Regions from separate parts of the Pseudomonas sp. DG56-2 genome, predicted to be linked through region 2. Evidence: riboswitches for the same ligand, from Rfam matches in the RefSeq annotation. Region 2 holds a riboswitch; the other holds the start of a gene.
What was found. Region 2 has a riboswitch for thiamine pyrophosphate ahead of D3Z90_RS14155 (TenA family protein). Riboswitches for the same ligand answer to the same signal wherever they lie in the genome.
Positions count from the first base shown of each region.

Region 1: another riboswitch for thiamine pyrophosphate. It lies ahead of thiC (phosphomethylpyrimidine synthase ThiC); the one in region 2 lies ahead of D3Z90_RS14155 (TenA family protein).

Region 1 covers NZ_CP032311.1:5,308,250-5,315,631, reverse strand. The annotation lists gene D3Z90_RS24415 (FAD-binding oxidoreductase) at 1-1,121, opposite strand, end outside; gene D3Z90_RS24410 (multidrug efflux SMR transporter) at 1,175-1,507, opposite strand; gene D3Z90_RS24405 (LysR family transcriptional regulator) at 1,594-2,484, shown strand; gene waaA (lipid IV(A) 3-deoxy-D-manno-octulosonic acid transferase) at 2,499-3,767, shown strand; gene D3Z90_RS24395 (TolC family outer membrane protein) at 3,840-5,273, opposite strand; TPP riboswitch at 5,416-5,520, shown strand; gene thiC (phosphomethylpyrimidine synthase ThiC) at 5,683-7,382, shown strand, end outside.
Region 2 covers NZ_CP032311.1:3,154,770-3,162,151, forward strand. The annotation lists gene mnxG (manganese-oxidizing multicopper oxidase MnxG) at 1-1,659, opposite strand, end outside; gene D3Z90_RS14140 (lytic transglycosylase domain-containing protein) at 1,811-2,416, opposite strand; gene gspG (type II secretion system major pseudopilin GspG) at 2,593-3,015, shown strand; gene D3Z90_RS14150 (type II secretion system F family protein) at 3,031-4,218, shown strand; TPP riboswitch at 4,257-4,371, shown strand; gene D3Z90_RS14155 (TenA family protein) at 4,416-5,063, shown strand; gene D3Z90_RS14160 (TenA family protein) at 5,067-5,726, shown strand; gene D3Z90_RS14165 (sigma-54 dependent transcriptional regulator) at 6,069-7,382, opposite strand, start outside.

The DNA of each region.
Region 1 (7,382 bases), 2.2 Mb from region 2:
AGCGCAGCGGGCTGAGCGCACGGCTTGATGCCGTCGCGCTCGAGGCTGGTCAGCACTCGGTCGGCGAAATCCGGTGCCAGTGCCAGTTTGGTCGGCCAACCAACCAGCAGGCGGTCCTGCTCGGCGAGGAAGGCGTTGTCCGGGCGTACCAGACCAGATTGGGCAGGCTCGGCGCGGTCGATGCGCACGGTAGCCCAGCGCACCTGGCTCAAGTCGACCCAGGGCAGGAGGCTGGCGACTTCTTTTTTTGCGGCCGCAATCTGCGCCTCTGGCTCGCGGGCCACGCCATCTGCTTCGGCCAGGTCGCCACCCAGGTACCAGACCCACTGACCATCGGCTGCGGGATGGCTGGTAACCGTGATGCGTGGCTTGGGGCCACCGCCCAGGCAATGGGCATACAAGGGCTTGAGGCTGGCACCCTTGGCCATGACCATGTGCAGTGGGCGGCGTTGCATGGCGGGTTGGGTCAGGCCGATGCTTTCGAGCAGACCGGCATTGCCGGCGCCAGCGCTGAGCACGATGCGCTGGGCGCGGATCTCGCGGCCATCGACACGCAAGCCAAGCAGAACACCATTTTCCTGCAGCGGCTCGATCTGCTGCCCGGCAAGCAGGCTGTCTCCGGCAAGCTCGGCGAGTCGGCTGAGCAGGCTCGGCACATCAACCACGAGTTCTGCCAAGCGATAGACCTTGCCCTTGAATGCGCGGTCCTGCAGGGCCGCTGGCAATTGCTCGCCCTTGACCTGGTCGACCCGTCCGCGCACTGCCTTGCTGGCGAAGAAGCTGGTCAGGTTGCCGGCAAGGGTGCCGGGTGACCATAGGTAATGGGCGTCGGACAGCAGGCGCACGCCGCTGAGGTCCAGTTCACCGTTGCCTGCCAGGGCTTCGCTCCAGCGTCGCGGCATGTCGGCAATGGCTTCGGAGGCGCCGGTCAACGCACCATGCAGGGCATACTTGGCGCCGCCATGAATGATCCCTTGGGATTTGAGGGTCTGCTCGCCACCGAGGCTGGCACGTTCCACCACAACCGTCGAATAGCCCAGGCGACGCAGGCGAGCATTGAGCCAGAGGCCTGCGACCCCTGCGCCGACGATCAAGACGTCGGTGGAAATAACGGATGGCATGCATGCACCTCACAAGCTTGGACAGAAGCCCAGTATACAGCCTGTGAGGAGAATCAATGCCCGGCGGTTTTCGAGAACACCTGGATCACCACCACGCCGCCCACGATCATGGCCATGCCGAGCATCGCTGGGATGTCGAGTTTCTGACCATAGATCACCAGCGCGGCGATGCTGATCAACACAATGCCCAGTCCCGACCAGATGGCATAGGCGATGCCCACCGGAATGCTGCGTACTACCAAGGTCAACATCCAGAACGCCACGGCGTAGCCACAGACCATCAGCAGTAAGGGCAGGGGAGTGCTCAGCCCTTTTACGGCCTTCATCGAGGCGGTGGCGATGACTTCGGCGCAGATGGCGATAGCCAGGTAGGTGTAGGCATTCATGTGATGTTCCTCTGATCTGGCTGAGCATTCTAGAGCAAGCCTGAATGGGGTAAAGTCATTACCTATCTTTATTGGAGATAGGTTGCATGGCGCAGCAGTGGAATCTGGAGCAGCTTCGATTGTTTGTCGCGGTGGCCGAGCAACGATCGTTTTCAGCGGTAGCGCGCGTGCAGCGCAAGGCACAGTCGGCAGTAAGTAATGCCATCGCCCTGCTCGAGGCAGACTTGGGTGTGACCCTGTTTGAACGTAGCAGCGGTCGTCAGCCTCGGTTGACCGAAGCCGGAGCCGCCTTGGTGGAGGATGCTCGCGAGTTATTGCGCCAGTGTGAGCGCCTGGACGGCCGTGCATTGGCGTTGCTGCGCGGCCAGGAAGCGCAGTTGCGCGTGGCCCAGGACGAAGCGATGCCCTATCAGCCGGTGATCGATAGTCTCGACGAGTTGGCCCAGCAGTTCCCCATGCTGGAGGTGCAGTTGGCCAGCGGTGCGCAAGGGGATGTGGCGCGCAAGTTGGTCGAGCGTCGTGCCGATCTGGGCCTGCTCTTTCATCACGAACGCATGCCGCAGGCACTGGAGCGTCGAGCCTTGGGGCGGGTGGAAATGGTGACGGTCTGCGCGGTCAATCATCCGCTGGCACGGTTGGGCAGGGTCAATCGGCAGCAATTGGCGCGGCATCGACAATTGCTGATCGCCCCACAGGAAAGTGGTTATCCGGGCGGTGAACCGATCAGTCCGCAGATCTGGCGCGCCGACAGTTTTTACGCCATGGCCGAACTGCTGATGCGTGGCTTGGGTTGGGCCTGGCTGCCTCGGCACGTAGTGCAGTATCCGACCTATCACGCGCAAATGGTGGAGTTGTCCTGCGAATGGACACCGCCTGCGCTGGTGGTGGAGTTGGTCTGGCGTCGCGATGAGCCCTTGGGCCCTGCGGCGCAGTGGTTGGCTGAACGCTTCGCCGTGCACTTACGAGCCATTGGCTAGTACACTTCGGCGCCATGAATAGAACACTTTATACCCTGCTGTTTCACCTGGGCCTGCCGCTGGTTGCGCTGCGCCTGTACCTGCGTTCGCGTAAAGCGCCGGCCTACGCCAAGCGTATTGGCGAACGCTTCGCCATCAACCTGCCGGCCATGCGCAAAGGCGGCATTTGGGTGCATGCGGTGTCAGTGGGCGAGAGCATCGCTGCGGCGCCGATGATTCGCGCGCTGTTGCAGGCTTATCCACAGCTGCCGATTACCATCACCTGCATGACTCCGACAGGTTCGGAGCGGGTCCAGGCGATGTTCGCCAATGAGCCACGCATCCAGCATTGCTACTTGCCCTATGACCTGCCCTGGGCGGCGGGGCGTTTTCTCGATCATGTCCAGCCCAAGCTTGCGGTGATCATGGAAACCGAGCTCTGGCCCAACCATATTCACCAGTGTGCCAAGCGTGCTATTCCGGTGGCGCTGGCCAATGCGCGGTTGTCTGAGCGCTCGGCGCGAGGTTATGCCCGTTTTGCCAAGCTGACCCGGCCGATGCTGGCCGAGATGAGTCTGATTGCGGTGCAGACCGAAACCGAAGCGCAGCGCTTTCGCCAGTTGGGGGCCAGGCCTGAATCTGTTCAGGTGACCGGCTCGATCAAGTTTGACCTGAGGATCGACGAGCAATTGCTGCCGCGTGCCAGGTTGCTGCGCGAGCAATGGCAGGCGACTCAACGTCCGCTGTGGATCGCTGCCAGTACCCATGAGGGCGAAGATGAGGTGATTCTGGCTGCCCATCGCCAGTTGCTCGAGCATCACGCCGATGCTTTGTTGATTCTCGTGCCGCGGCATCCTGAACGCTTCAACAGTGTCTTCGAGTTGTGTGCTGCGCAGTTTCCGACGATTCGACGCTCAAGTGGCGACCCGGTGGGTGTCGATACGGCTGTGATGCTCGGTGACACCATGGGCGAGTTGCTGTTTCTCTATGCCTTGGCGGACATCGCGTTTGTCGGTGGCAGCCTGGTGCCAAACGGTGGACACAACCTGTTGGAACCCGCGGCGCTGTCGTTGCCAGTGATCAGTGGCCCGCACCTGTTCAACTTTCTCGAGATTGCAACCATGCTGCGTGACGCTGGGGCGCTGCAGGAAGTGGACGACGCCCAGGGCCTGGCGGCTGCGATTCGACGTCTTATCGAGTTACCGCAGGATGCGCGGCGCATGGGTGAAGCGGGGCGGGCGGTGATGAAGGCCAATCAGGGGGCCTTGCAGCGATTGCTCGAGGGGTTGGGACGATTGCTCTGACGCCGTCGCGGGGCAGGTCCGCTCCCACGGCGGTTGGCGCCTGTGGGAGCGGGCTTGCCCTGCGATGCTTGTTCAAGGCCGGGCGTTGAAGTTGGCCTGTGCAGCAGCAGCCAGGTCTGGTGGCAGGAAGTCCTTGTCCGGGTTGTAGTCCGGTTTCAGGTAGCGGCTCAGATCCGTCAGGTCTTGTGGGCTCAAGGTTCCGGCAGCCTGCTTGAGGCGCAGATTGTCGAGGATGTAATCGTAGCGGGTGTTGTTGTAGTCGCGCACCGAGGTGTACAGCTGGCGCTGGGCATCGAGCACATCGACGATGTTGCGTGTACCGACCTGATAACCGATCTCGGTCGCTTCTAGGGCGCTCTGGTTGGAGATGATCGATTGCTTGCGCGCCTGAACCTGCTCGACGTCGGTGTTCACTGCGCGGTGCAGGTTGCGGGTGTTCTCCACCACCTGGCGACGCAGGCTTTCACGCTGTTGCTCGCTCTGGTTCAGGCGCTGATAGGCCTCGCGCACCTGTGAGCTGGTCAGGCCGCCGCTGTAGATCGGGATATTCAACTGCAGGCCGATAGTGGTCTGTTCCACATCACCCCGGTAATTCTGCCTGGTAAGGTTCGGGTTGGTGAAACCGAGGTTGTCGTTGTCACCTTTCTGGTACTGGGCAACGGCATCGACGGTTGGCGCGTGGCCGGCCTTGCGCTGGCGCAGGGTTTCTTCGGCGGCGCTGACGGCGTAGTTGTTCGCCAACAGGTTGAGGTTCTGTTTGCCGGCAGTCTCGACCCAAGCCTTGGCGTCATTTGGCACCGGGACCTGTACTGGCAGCGTGTGGCGGATGCCTTGAATAGAGGTGTAGTCGCGATTGGTCAGGGTAATCAACGCCTCAAACGCATCGTCAACCTGGCGCTGTGCCACGATCCGGTTGGCGCGGGCGGTGTCATAGCTGGCCTGGGACTGAAGCACGTCGGTCTTGTCCGAGAGGCCCACATCGAAGCGCTCGTTGGACTGGTCCAGCTGGCGTTTGAAGGCAGCTTCTTCAGCCTTGGTCGACGCCAGGTTGTCCTGGGCACGCAGAACCGAGAAATAATTATCGGCAGTTTGCAGGATCAGGTTCTGTTCAGTGGCTGAAAGCTCCAGCGCTGATTGCTCATTGATCGCTTCTGCAGCTTGCAACTGGAACCAGCGATCGGCGCGGAAAATCGGCTGGGCCAGGGTCGCGGACCAGGAGTTGCCACTGCGACTCGAGGTAATCGACGGATCATCGATCTTGGTGCGGGTGTTCAACATTTCGGCACCGGCCGAAAGGTTTGGCAGCAGGCCGGCCCGGGCCTGAGGTACCACTTCCTTTTGCGCACCATAGTTGGCGCGGGCCGCAGCCAGATCGGCGTTGTTATCCACAGCTTCCTGGTAGACGCTGACCAGATCGGTTTTCGCTGACAGGGGCGGGTCTGCTGCCCAGGCCATTCCGTTGGTAGCACAAGACACGGCAAGGGCCAGTGAAAGTTTGCGCAGCATAGGGCGATCCTTGAACAATTGAGTGTTTCTGAACCGGTGAGTGTAGATGCGCAGGCACTTTGCAACAATCCGCCAATTGCGCCATTTATCGTCAGTGCGCTTGTACAGTTGGCTTTGCAGGCAAGAGCAGACTAGACTGGGGCCGTTCTTGTCGGGGTGCCTTGCGTTGAGGCTGAGATCGGATAATCCGGATCCCGTTGAACCTGATCAGGTTAGCGCCTGCGTAGGGAACAAGATTTCTCGCTTTCCCGGCGAGTCTCTTGTGTCAGGTCCGGGAATGTCGAGCCAGCCGAGTAAGTAGCTGCAGACATCTTCGTACATGGCACAGCACCGGTCCAAGGTGCGTCCGTGCTTTTTCAGGTTCTTCTCCCGACATTCCACCGCTAGGAAGCTGTCTGGAGAGCCTGTGATGAGCAAACAAGAAAAAAACATTATCAATCTGAGTGAATCGGCCCAGGTCGATCAGCAGTCCGTACAGCCATTCACCCGTTCGCGCAAAATCTATGTCGAAGGCTCACGCCCAGACATCCAGGTGCCTATGCGTGAAATCAGCCTGGACGACACGCCAACTGACTTCGGCGGTGAAGCCAACGCTCCGGTGCTGGTCTACGACACTTCCGGTCCCTACACCGACCCCAATGTCATTATCGATGTGCGCAAAGGCCTGGGCGACGTGCGTTCGGCCTGGATCGACGCCCGTGGTGACACTGAGCGCCTGCAAGGGCTGTCATCCAACTTTGGCCAGCAGCGCCTGGCCGATGCCGAGCTGACCAAGCTGCGCTTTGCCCATGTACGCAATCCGCGTCGGGCCAAGGCCGGCGCCAACGTCAGCCAGATGCACTATGCCCGCCAGGGCATCATTACCGCCGAGATGGAATACGTCGCCATCCGCGAGAACATGAAGCTGCAGGAAGCTCGCGCTGCCGGCCTGCTCGAGCAGCAGCACCCAGGCCATAGCTTCGGTGCCAGTATCCCCAAGGAAATCACCGCCGAATTTGTCCGTGAAGAGATCGCGCGTGGCCGCGCGATCATTCCGGCCAACATCAACCACGTTGAGCTGGAACCGATGATCATCGGCCGCAACTTCCTGGTGAAGATCAACGGCAACATCGGCAACAGCGCCCTGGGTTCTTCCATCGAAGAAGAAGTGGCCAAGTTGACCTGGGGTATTCGCTGGGGCTCGGACACGGTCATGGACTTGTCCACCGGCAAGCACATTCATGAAACGCGCGAATGGATCATCCGCAACTCGCCTGTGCCAATCGGTACCGTGCCGATCTACCAAGCGCTGGAGAAGGTCAATGGCGTGGCCGAAGACCTGACCTGGGAATTGTTCCGCGATACCTTGATCGAGCAGGCCGAGCAGGGCGTCGACTACTTCACCATTCACGCCGGTGTGCTGCTGCGCTATGTGCCGCTGACCGCCAAACGCGTAACCGGCATCGTCAGTCGTGGCGGCTCGATCATGGCCAAGTGGTGCCTGGCGCATCACCAGGAGAACTTCCTCTATACCCATTTCGACGAAATCTGCGAAATCATGAAGGCCTACGACGTCAGCTTCTCGCTGGGTGATGGCCTGCGTCCGGGTTCGATTGCCGATGCCAACGACGAGGCGCAGTTCGGCGAGCTGGAGACACTTGGCGAGTTGACCAAGATTGCTTGGAAGCATGATGTGCAGTGCATGATCGAAGGCCCGGGGCATGTCCCCATGCAGTTGATCAAGGAGAACATGGACAAGCAGCTCGAATGCTGCGACGAAGCACCGTTCTACACCCTCGGCCCGCTGACCACCGACATCGCCCCGGGTTACGACCACATCACCTCCGGTATCGGCGCGGCGATGATTGGTTGGTTCGGGTGCGCCATGCTCTGCTACGTGACGCCAAAGGAACACCTGGGCCTGCCGAACAAGGATGACGTCAAGACCGGGATCATCACCTACAAGATCGCCGCCCACGCCGCTGACCTTGCCAAGGGGCACCCAGGCGCGCAGATCCGTGACAATGCCTTGTCCAAGGCGCGCTTCGAGTTCCGCTGGGAAGACCAGTTCAACCTCGGCCTGGACCCGGACACTGCCCGTTCTTTCCATGACGAGACCCTGCCCAAGGA
Region 2 (7,382 bases):
GCCTTGGGCAAAGTGCGGGTAGAAGTGGCAATGGTAGATGGCGTCGCCCGCCACGCGGTTGCGGTTACCCGAGCCGCCGTTGGCAATTTCATAGGTATAGCCGGCGCCGGGGCCGATACCCTGGGCATCGACATAGTCGGAATTGTCGTCGTTGGGGTTGAACAGCCACTGATGTCCGTGCAGGTGGAAAATGTGCTGCTCGTGACCGTTGTGCGTGTTGCGGAATTTGACGAAATCGCCGATGTAGCTGTGGTTGACGTTGGAAGGCTCGGCCGGGTACAGCGCCATGGTGGCCTTGACCCCAACCTGTTCGGCGCCAGGTTTTTCCCCTGGACGTATGTTTTCCAGGCCAACGTTGGCCGGAACGTCCACCAGCATCGCCACATCGCCCACGGTGTGCGAACTGAGGAAAAACTCTTCGTAGGCACAGGACAGGCAGTCATGCATCGGTCCCACGCCCAGGCGGTTGGCGATGACCTCTGCGCCCATGCCACCGGACCCGTAGTTGATCATGAACGAGTCGCGGGTAGGTTCGAGCACATGCCCCATTACCGGGTCAGCCCAGTAACCAGGAAACGCCTGGGTCACTGCAACTTCATCGGTGAACTGCGAGGCAAAGTCACGGAAAGGCTCCAGGCGGTTGGGCAACGCCGGGTTGCGCTTGCCGATGCTCTCCAGTGGGTAGGTGGACGGCGGGAAGCTGCCGTCGTCATTGGGACCCATGACGATTGCGTCAGAGTCGCTGGAAATAATCTCGTTGCCGTCGACCATGGCGATGATCGGCGAGCCGGCCTTGCCTTCACGGATCCAGGGCTCGACCTGAGGGTAACGGGCCTTGTAATCGACAATCGGCTGGCCGGTCGGCGCCCGGCCAACCGTGCTCAGGCGCATTTCTTCCTCGGTCAATGTATTACGGTAGGTGCGCCCATTTTTGGGGACTACGATCACTTGGCCGAACAAGCCGTTGGCAACGTTGCCTGCGGCACCCTCCCCACCAAACGGGGCACCACGGCTGGAGGCGGCAAATACGCCTTCGCGTTCGGCGTACAAGGTGTAGCTGCGGCTGCTGCCCGGCGCCACCAGAAAGTTGCCGTTGCGCCCGGTGTTGGAGGCGATGTCGCCAATACTGTTGACTGCTTGCAGGCCGTTGACCTGAAAACCGACATGGCGGTCGGTGACCTGATCATCGACCACTTCGTTTTCAGCACCTTCAGGCGCTTCAGCGCCTTCGTCTTCCTCGCCCTCCTCGCCCTCGACTTCGTTCTCTTCTTCGTGATCGATGCCGTGCTTGTTGGGGTTGGCTTGATAAGCCAGCAGGTTCTGCAGATTGACGGTCAGGCAATCACCGGCCGCCACCCGCAGCACAATCGGCCGTGGGCGCTTGTCCGGGCGCAACGTGACCTTGCCCGGCACTGCTGCGCCACCCTGGTCGAGGGTGACTTGGCTTTCATCAATCACATCGCGGCGCAACGCGAAGATCATGCCGTTGGCATTCTGGGCACCGAGGCGGTTGAACATCAGTGGCTGGTCGAGCGCCACTACGTTGGCCACCAGATTGCGCTCGCAGCGCACGGCAGCTTCGCTGACTGTCTGCCAACCCAAGGTGGCGGCAGTGATCAGCAGTGAAGTCAGGACTGAGCCTTTGATCGGAGTCATCATGGCGTGCCTCTGGTGGTGCAAGTGGACTCTGAAAAGGCTTGAGCAAACCTCATGCCAGAGTTTTTTATTGTTTTATTTCAACCACCTACGCTATTGAATGAATCTCAATTGGGGGGTATTCCCCGTTATTCCCCATTTCGGGGGAGCGCGCCTACAGCGGCGCATCCACAGCCAGCCCCTGCAGCCGACGGTACTGGCGCAGCACTTTTGGCACGTAGCTCTGGGTCTCGGCATAGGGCGGCACTACCCGGCCCCTTCGTAGCACCGCATCCGGGCCGGCGTTATAGGCGGCCACTGCCAGGGTGATGTCGTTGTCGAACAGGGTCAGCATGCGTTTGAGGTAGCGTGCCCCGCCCTGCAGATTCGAGGCGGGATCCAACGAATTGGTAACCCCCAGTTCCCGGGCGGTATCGGGCATCAACTGCATCAGGCCGACCGCACCGCTGGCTGAACGGGCGTTAGGGTTGTAGCGAGACTCGGCCTGGATCACCGCATGCAGTAGCGCCGCCGGCACATCGTTGGCTTCAGCCGCCGCCGCGACCAGCTCGGCATAGGGCATACCGGTGATCATCTGCGCCTGGTCGCTGCTGGCCAGGCTAGTTGCCGATTCACTGATGACCCGTTGATAGGTGCGGCCAGGGCGGTGAACGTTGGACAGCACATAGCTGCCGTCAGCCTTGATAGAGATGTACATATCGGCTTGTACCGGGAGCACCCAGGTCAGCCAGACAAAGATTCCTGCAGATAACCAGTACATGGTCCCGCCCTCCCCGTTGCGGCCCCGAAAAGTGGGGCATATGCCCCGATTGCCGAGGCGCAAGGCTACTGACGCAAGCACTGTGCCGCCTTGCCGGCCGCGCAGCGCAAAGGCTTGCAGCAGACGCGCACGGCAATTGCATGAGGCCTTGCAGGCGCACGATGGAGGGCCTTGTCATGAACAAAAAAAAGTACTCGCAACAGGGATTCACCCTGCTCGAACTGCTGGTGGTATTGGTGGTACTGGGGCTGCTCGCGGGCATAGTTGCACCCAAGTACTTCAGTCAATTGGGGCGTTCTGAGGCCAAGGTGGCACGGGCGCAGATCGAAGGCCTGAGCAAAGCGCTGGATCTCTATCGACTGGAAGTGGGGCATTACCCCAATTCCGAGCAAGGCCTGCAGGCGCTGGTCGCTGCCCCCAGCGACGAGACACGCTGGTCAGGCCCCTACCTGCAGAAAAAAGTCCCCCAGGACCCGTGGGGCCGCAACTACATCTATCGCCAACCCGGTGAGAACGGTGAGTACGACCTGCTCTCGATGGGCAAGGACGGACAGCCCGGCGGCGAGGGTGAAAACGCCGAAGTCACCAGCTGGCAGTAAGCGGAGGAGCGACACATGCGCTACGAGCTCAAGGCATTGGGAAAGTCCGGGGTGATCCTGCTTACGCTCGATGCCCAGGACGCTGGACAAGCTCGTTTGCAGGCTGAGCAACAAGGCCTGCGGGTGGTCAGCGTGCGCAACTGTGAGCGCTTTGGCAAAATGCGCTGGCGTCGCAAGGAAACCTTCGACCTGGTGTTGTTCAGCCAGGAGCTGACCACCCTGCTCAACGCTGGCCTGCCGTTGATTGATGCCCTGGAAAGCCTGGCCGAAAAAGAATCGGCACCCCAGGCGCGCAAGACGCTCGGGGAATTGGTACGCCTGCTGTATGAAGGCAAATCCTTTTCCCAGGCGTTGGGGCAGTTGCCCAGTGTGTTTCCCCCGCTGTATATCGCCCTGGTGCAATCCAGCGAGAAAACCGGGGCCCTTGGCGATGCCCTGGGGCGTTACGTTGCCTACCGCCAGCGCATGGACGAGGTGCGGCAGAAAATCGTCAGCGCCTCGATCTATCCCTTGTTGCTGTTGATCGTCGGCGGTGGCGTGGTGCTGTTTCTGATGGGCTATGTGGTGCCGCGTTTCAGTCTGGTGTTCGAGGGCCTGGGCACTGAACTGCCCTGGCTGTCACGGTGGCTGATGCAGGCCGGAATGTTCCTGCATGCCCAGCAGGCGCCTTTGGGTCTGGGTGTTGTGGGTGTGATCGCCAGCCTGCTGATGCTGCGTCGGGATCCACGGGTACGAAGTTGGCTCAATCGCCAGCTCGAACGCCTGCCGGCCCTGCACCGACGCCTGGTGATGTACGAGCTGGCGCGTTTCTACCGTTCCCTGGGAATCCTCTTGCAAGGCGGCATCCCCATACTCACCGCCATGGAAATGGCCCGCGGCCTGCTTGGCCTTGCCGCCAAACAGCGGCTGGAACTTGCGTGTGAAAGGGTACGTGAAGGCCTGTCGTTGTCAGCTGCGCTCGAAGCCGGGCAACTGGTCACGCCGGTATCCCTACGCTTGCTCAGAGCCGGCGAACAATCAGGCAACCTAGGGCAGATGATGGAACGCAGCGCCGATTTCTACGATGAAGAAATCAGCCGTTGGGTCGAATGGTTCGTCCGTCTGTTCGAGCCCTTGCTGATGACCTTCATCGGCTTGTTGATCGGCCTGATCGTTATTCTGATGTACATGCCGATCTTCGAATTGGCCTCCAGCATTCATTAGTGACAAACGTGACAATCCTGGCTGCTTGCTGTATAGATTCGGCCACCAAGGGGAGCCTGGCAACAGGCTGAGAAACCGCTGGCACCTGCAGCGCGGTGACCCTTCGAACCTGATCCGGATAATGCCGGCGAAGGGATGGGGGATTGCCAACCTGCCTCTCTGCCGGTCTCACTGTCGCCATCTTTGAGGCCAGTACCATGACCGAACGCTTCACCGACACCCTTCGCCGCCAGAGCGAGCCGAGCTGGACGCAATCTGTCGAGCACCGCTTCGTCAACGAACTGCTCGACGGCACCCTCGACGATGCGGTGCTGATCAACTACCTGATCCAGGATCACCGCTTCATCGATGCTTTCCTGACCTTGCTCGGCGCCGCCATTGCCAGTGCCGATACCTTCGAGGCGCGCATTCGCCTGGGACGTTTCACCGGCGTAATTAGCGGCGAAGAGAACACCTACTTCCTGCGCGCGTTCGAGGCCCTCGGGGTGACGCCAACGCAGCGCCAGCAAGCACCCGACGCAGTGCCCACCGCAGGTTTCAAGGCGATCATGCGCGAAGCGGCAGCGACTCGCTCCTATGCCGCCGCCCTGGCCGTGCTCAACGTTGCGGAAGGCCTGTATCTGGACTGGGCATTGCGCGCGCCCAAGCAACTGCCGCCGCGCTTCGAACATGCCGAATGGATAACCTTGCATGACAACCCCGACTTCCAGAGCTTCGTCGCCTTCCTGCGCGCCGAACTGGACCGTGTCGGCCCTGCTCAAGCGCAGATCAGCACCGACTTCTTCCTGCGCGCCGTTGCCCTGGAGCACGCATTCTTCGACGCCGCCTACGACCTCAAGGGATAAACCATGGATATCTTCGACCGCCTGAAACAGGCAGCCGCGGCTGACTGGAACAGCTACGTAGACCACGACTTCGTTCGCCAGATGGGTGCCGGCACCCTGGCGCAGCCAGCGTTTCGCAAATACCTGGTGCAGGACTATCTGTTCCTGATCCAGTTTGCCCGCTCGTGGGCGCTCGCAGCCTACAAAAGCCGTACCCTGAGCGACATACGCGCGGCGCAGGCGGGGCTGGCCGCGATCCTTGATGAAACCGAGCTGCATGTACGTTTATGCGAGCGTTGGGGACTCTCCCCCGAAAACCTGGCGGCTACACCCGAGCATCAAGCGACCGTCGCCTACACCCGCTTCGTGCTGGACTGTGGTGCCGCCGGAGACCTGCTTGACCTGCACGTGGCGTTGGCACCGTGCGTCATCGGCTATGCCGAAATAGGCCGCAACCTGACACCCGAGGGTATCGAAGCCCTGACCGATCACCCTTACCGGGACTGGATTGGCGAATATGCTGGCGCGGGATACCAACATGTCGCCAGCGCAGCGCGCGCCCACCTGGACGACCTTGCCTCAAGAACAATGACAGAACGACGCTTCGAGGACCTGGTCAAAGTATTCGCCCAAGCCTCGCGCCTGGAAGCAGACTTCTGGCAGATGGGCCTAAATGCTGAATAATCCTGTAGATCTGGCACTGGCACTGGCTCTTGATCTTGCTCTTGATCCACTCGCCCCGTTAACCAGAAGGGCCGAGTGAAGGTGTTGCGAAAGGGCTAGCGCGCAGCGCCTTCGGCTTGGCCGAAGTTGCGAATCGTAGTGTTGCTTGCAACGCGTAGATCGCAATGCCCTGTAGCGACACCGTAGCGAGGGGACCCGAAGCGCAGCGTAGGGCCCCTGGTGGGGCAAGCCCTTTGCTTACTTTGGGGCGACTGCCAAAGTAAGGCGCCGTAAGGGCGCAAAGGTGACTCAACGCCACCATCGCCATTGGATATGTGCAAAATCGGGTGGACCCATACACCCTCACCACTGACGCTTGTCCGGCCGGCTCAGGCCAAGCTTCTCGATACGGTAGCGCAACATATCGCGACTCAGCCCCAAAAGGCGGGCCGATTTCGTCACGTTCCAGTCTGTGCGGTCGAGCATCTTGCGCACCATTTCCCGCTCCACCTCCGGCAAACTGGTTGAAATCGCAGATTCCCCATTGCCATGGCTTTCATGAAAAGCCGGGGCCGGCATTTCAAAAGGCTCATCAACCAGACTCATACACACGTTGAGCTGGTGCGGAGCAATCTCTTCGGCAGGTGCAAGCAATACCGTCTGCTCAAGCATATTGCGCAACTCCCGCACGTTGCCCGGCCAGCTGTAGTTGAGCAGCACCTCTTCAGCCTCAGGGCTGAAATAAAGATGGGTCTTGCCGTAGCGCTTGCCATGCAAGCTGAGGAAATGCCGGGCCAGCAACAGGATATCTTCACCCCGGGCATACAGTCTGGGAACCTTGATCGAGATAATGCGCAGGCGAAAGAACAGGTCACGGCGAAACTTGCCCTGTTGCACCATCTGCTCCAGGTTGCAGTTGGTGGCACTAATAATACGCAGATCGACCTTACGCTCCTTCACCGCACCGATACGGCGAATGGTACGGTCCTCGAGTAGCTTCAACAGCTTGGCCTGCAGCAGCAGGTCCATTTCACCGATCTCATCAAGAAAAAGCGTGCCGCCATCGGCCGCCTCCACCAAGCCGACCCTGCGGTCCTTGGCATCGGTGAACGCGCCCTTCTCATGGCCAAAGAGTTCCGCCTCCAGCAGATTGGCTGGAATCGACGCACAGTTGAATTCGATGAACGGCCCTTTGCTTCGCGCGCCATCATAATGCAGGGCCCGAGCCACCAGCTCCTTGCCCGTGCCAGTTTCCCCCTCGACCAAGACTGGCGGCAAGTCGCCGCTGGCCATGCGCCGCTCGGCATCGAGCAATTGCGTGAGGGTATGCTTGAGGCTCAGCATGGCCGGTGATTCACCAATCAGTGACTGGCCTCCGGACTTCTGCGCTTCACGCTCCTGGTAGAACGACAGCGTGCGTTCCATGCGCTCGGCCGCGAGCGCCTTGTCGAGCATCAGTTTGAGCTCGGCCAGTACCACCGGTTTGGTCAGGTAGTGAAAAGCGCCCTCTTTCATTGCCAGCACGGCATCTTCGACATTGCCGTAGCCCGTCATCATGATCACTTTGAGTTCCGGCGCACGCACGGCCAGGGCCTTGATCAGCTCATGGCCACTCATGCCCGGCAGCGAATTGTCGGTCAACACCGCATCGGGCTGGCACTGAGCCAATTGCTCCAG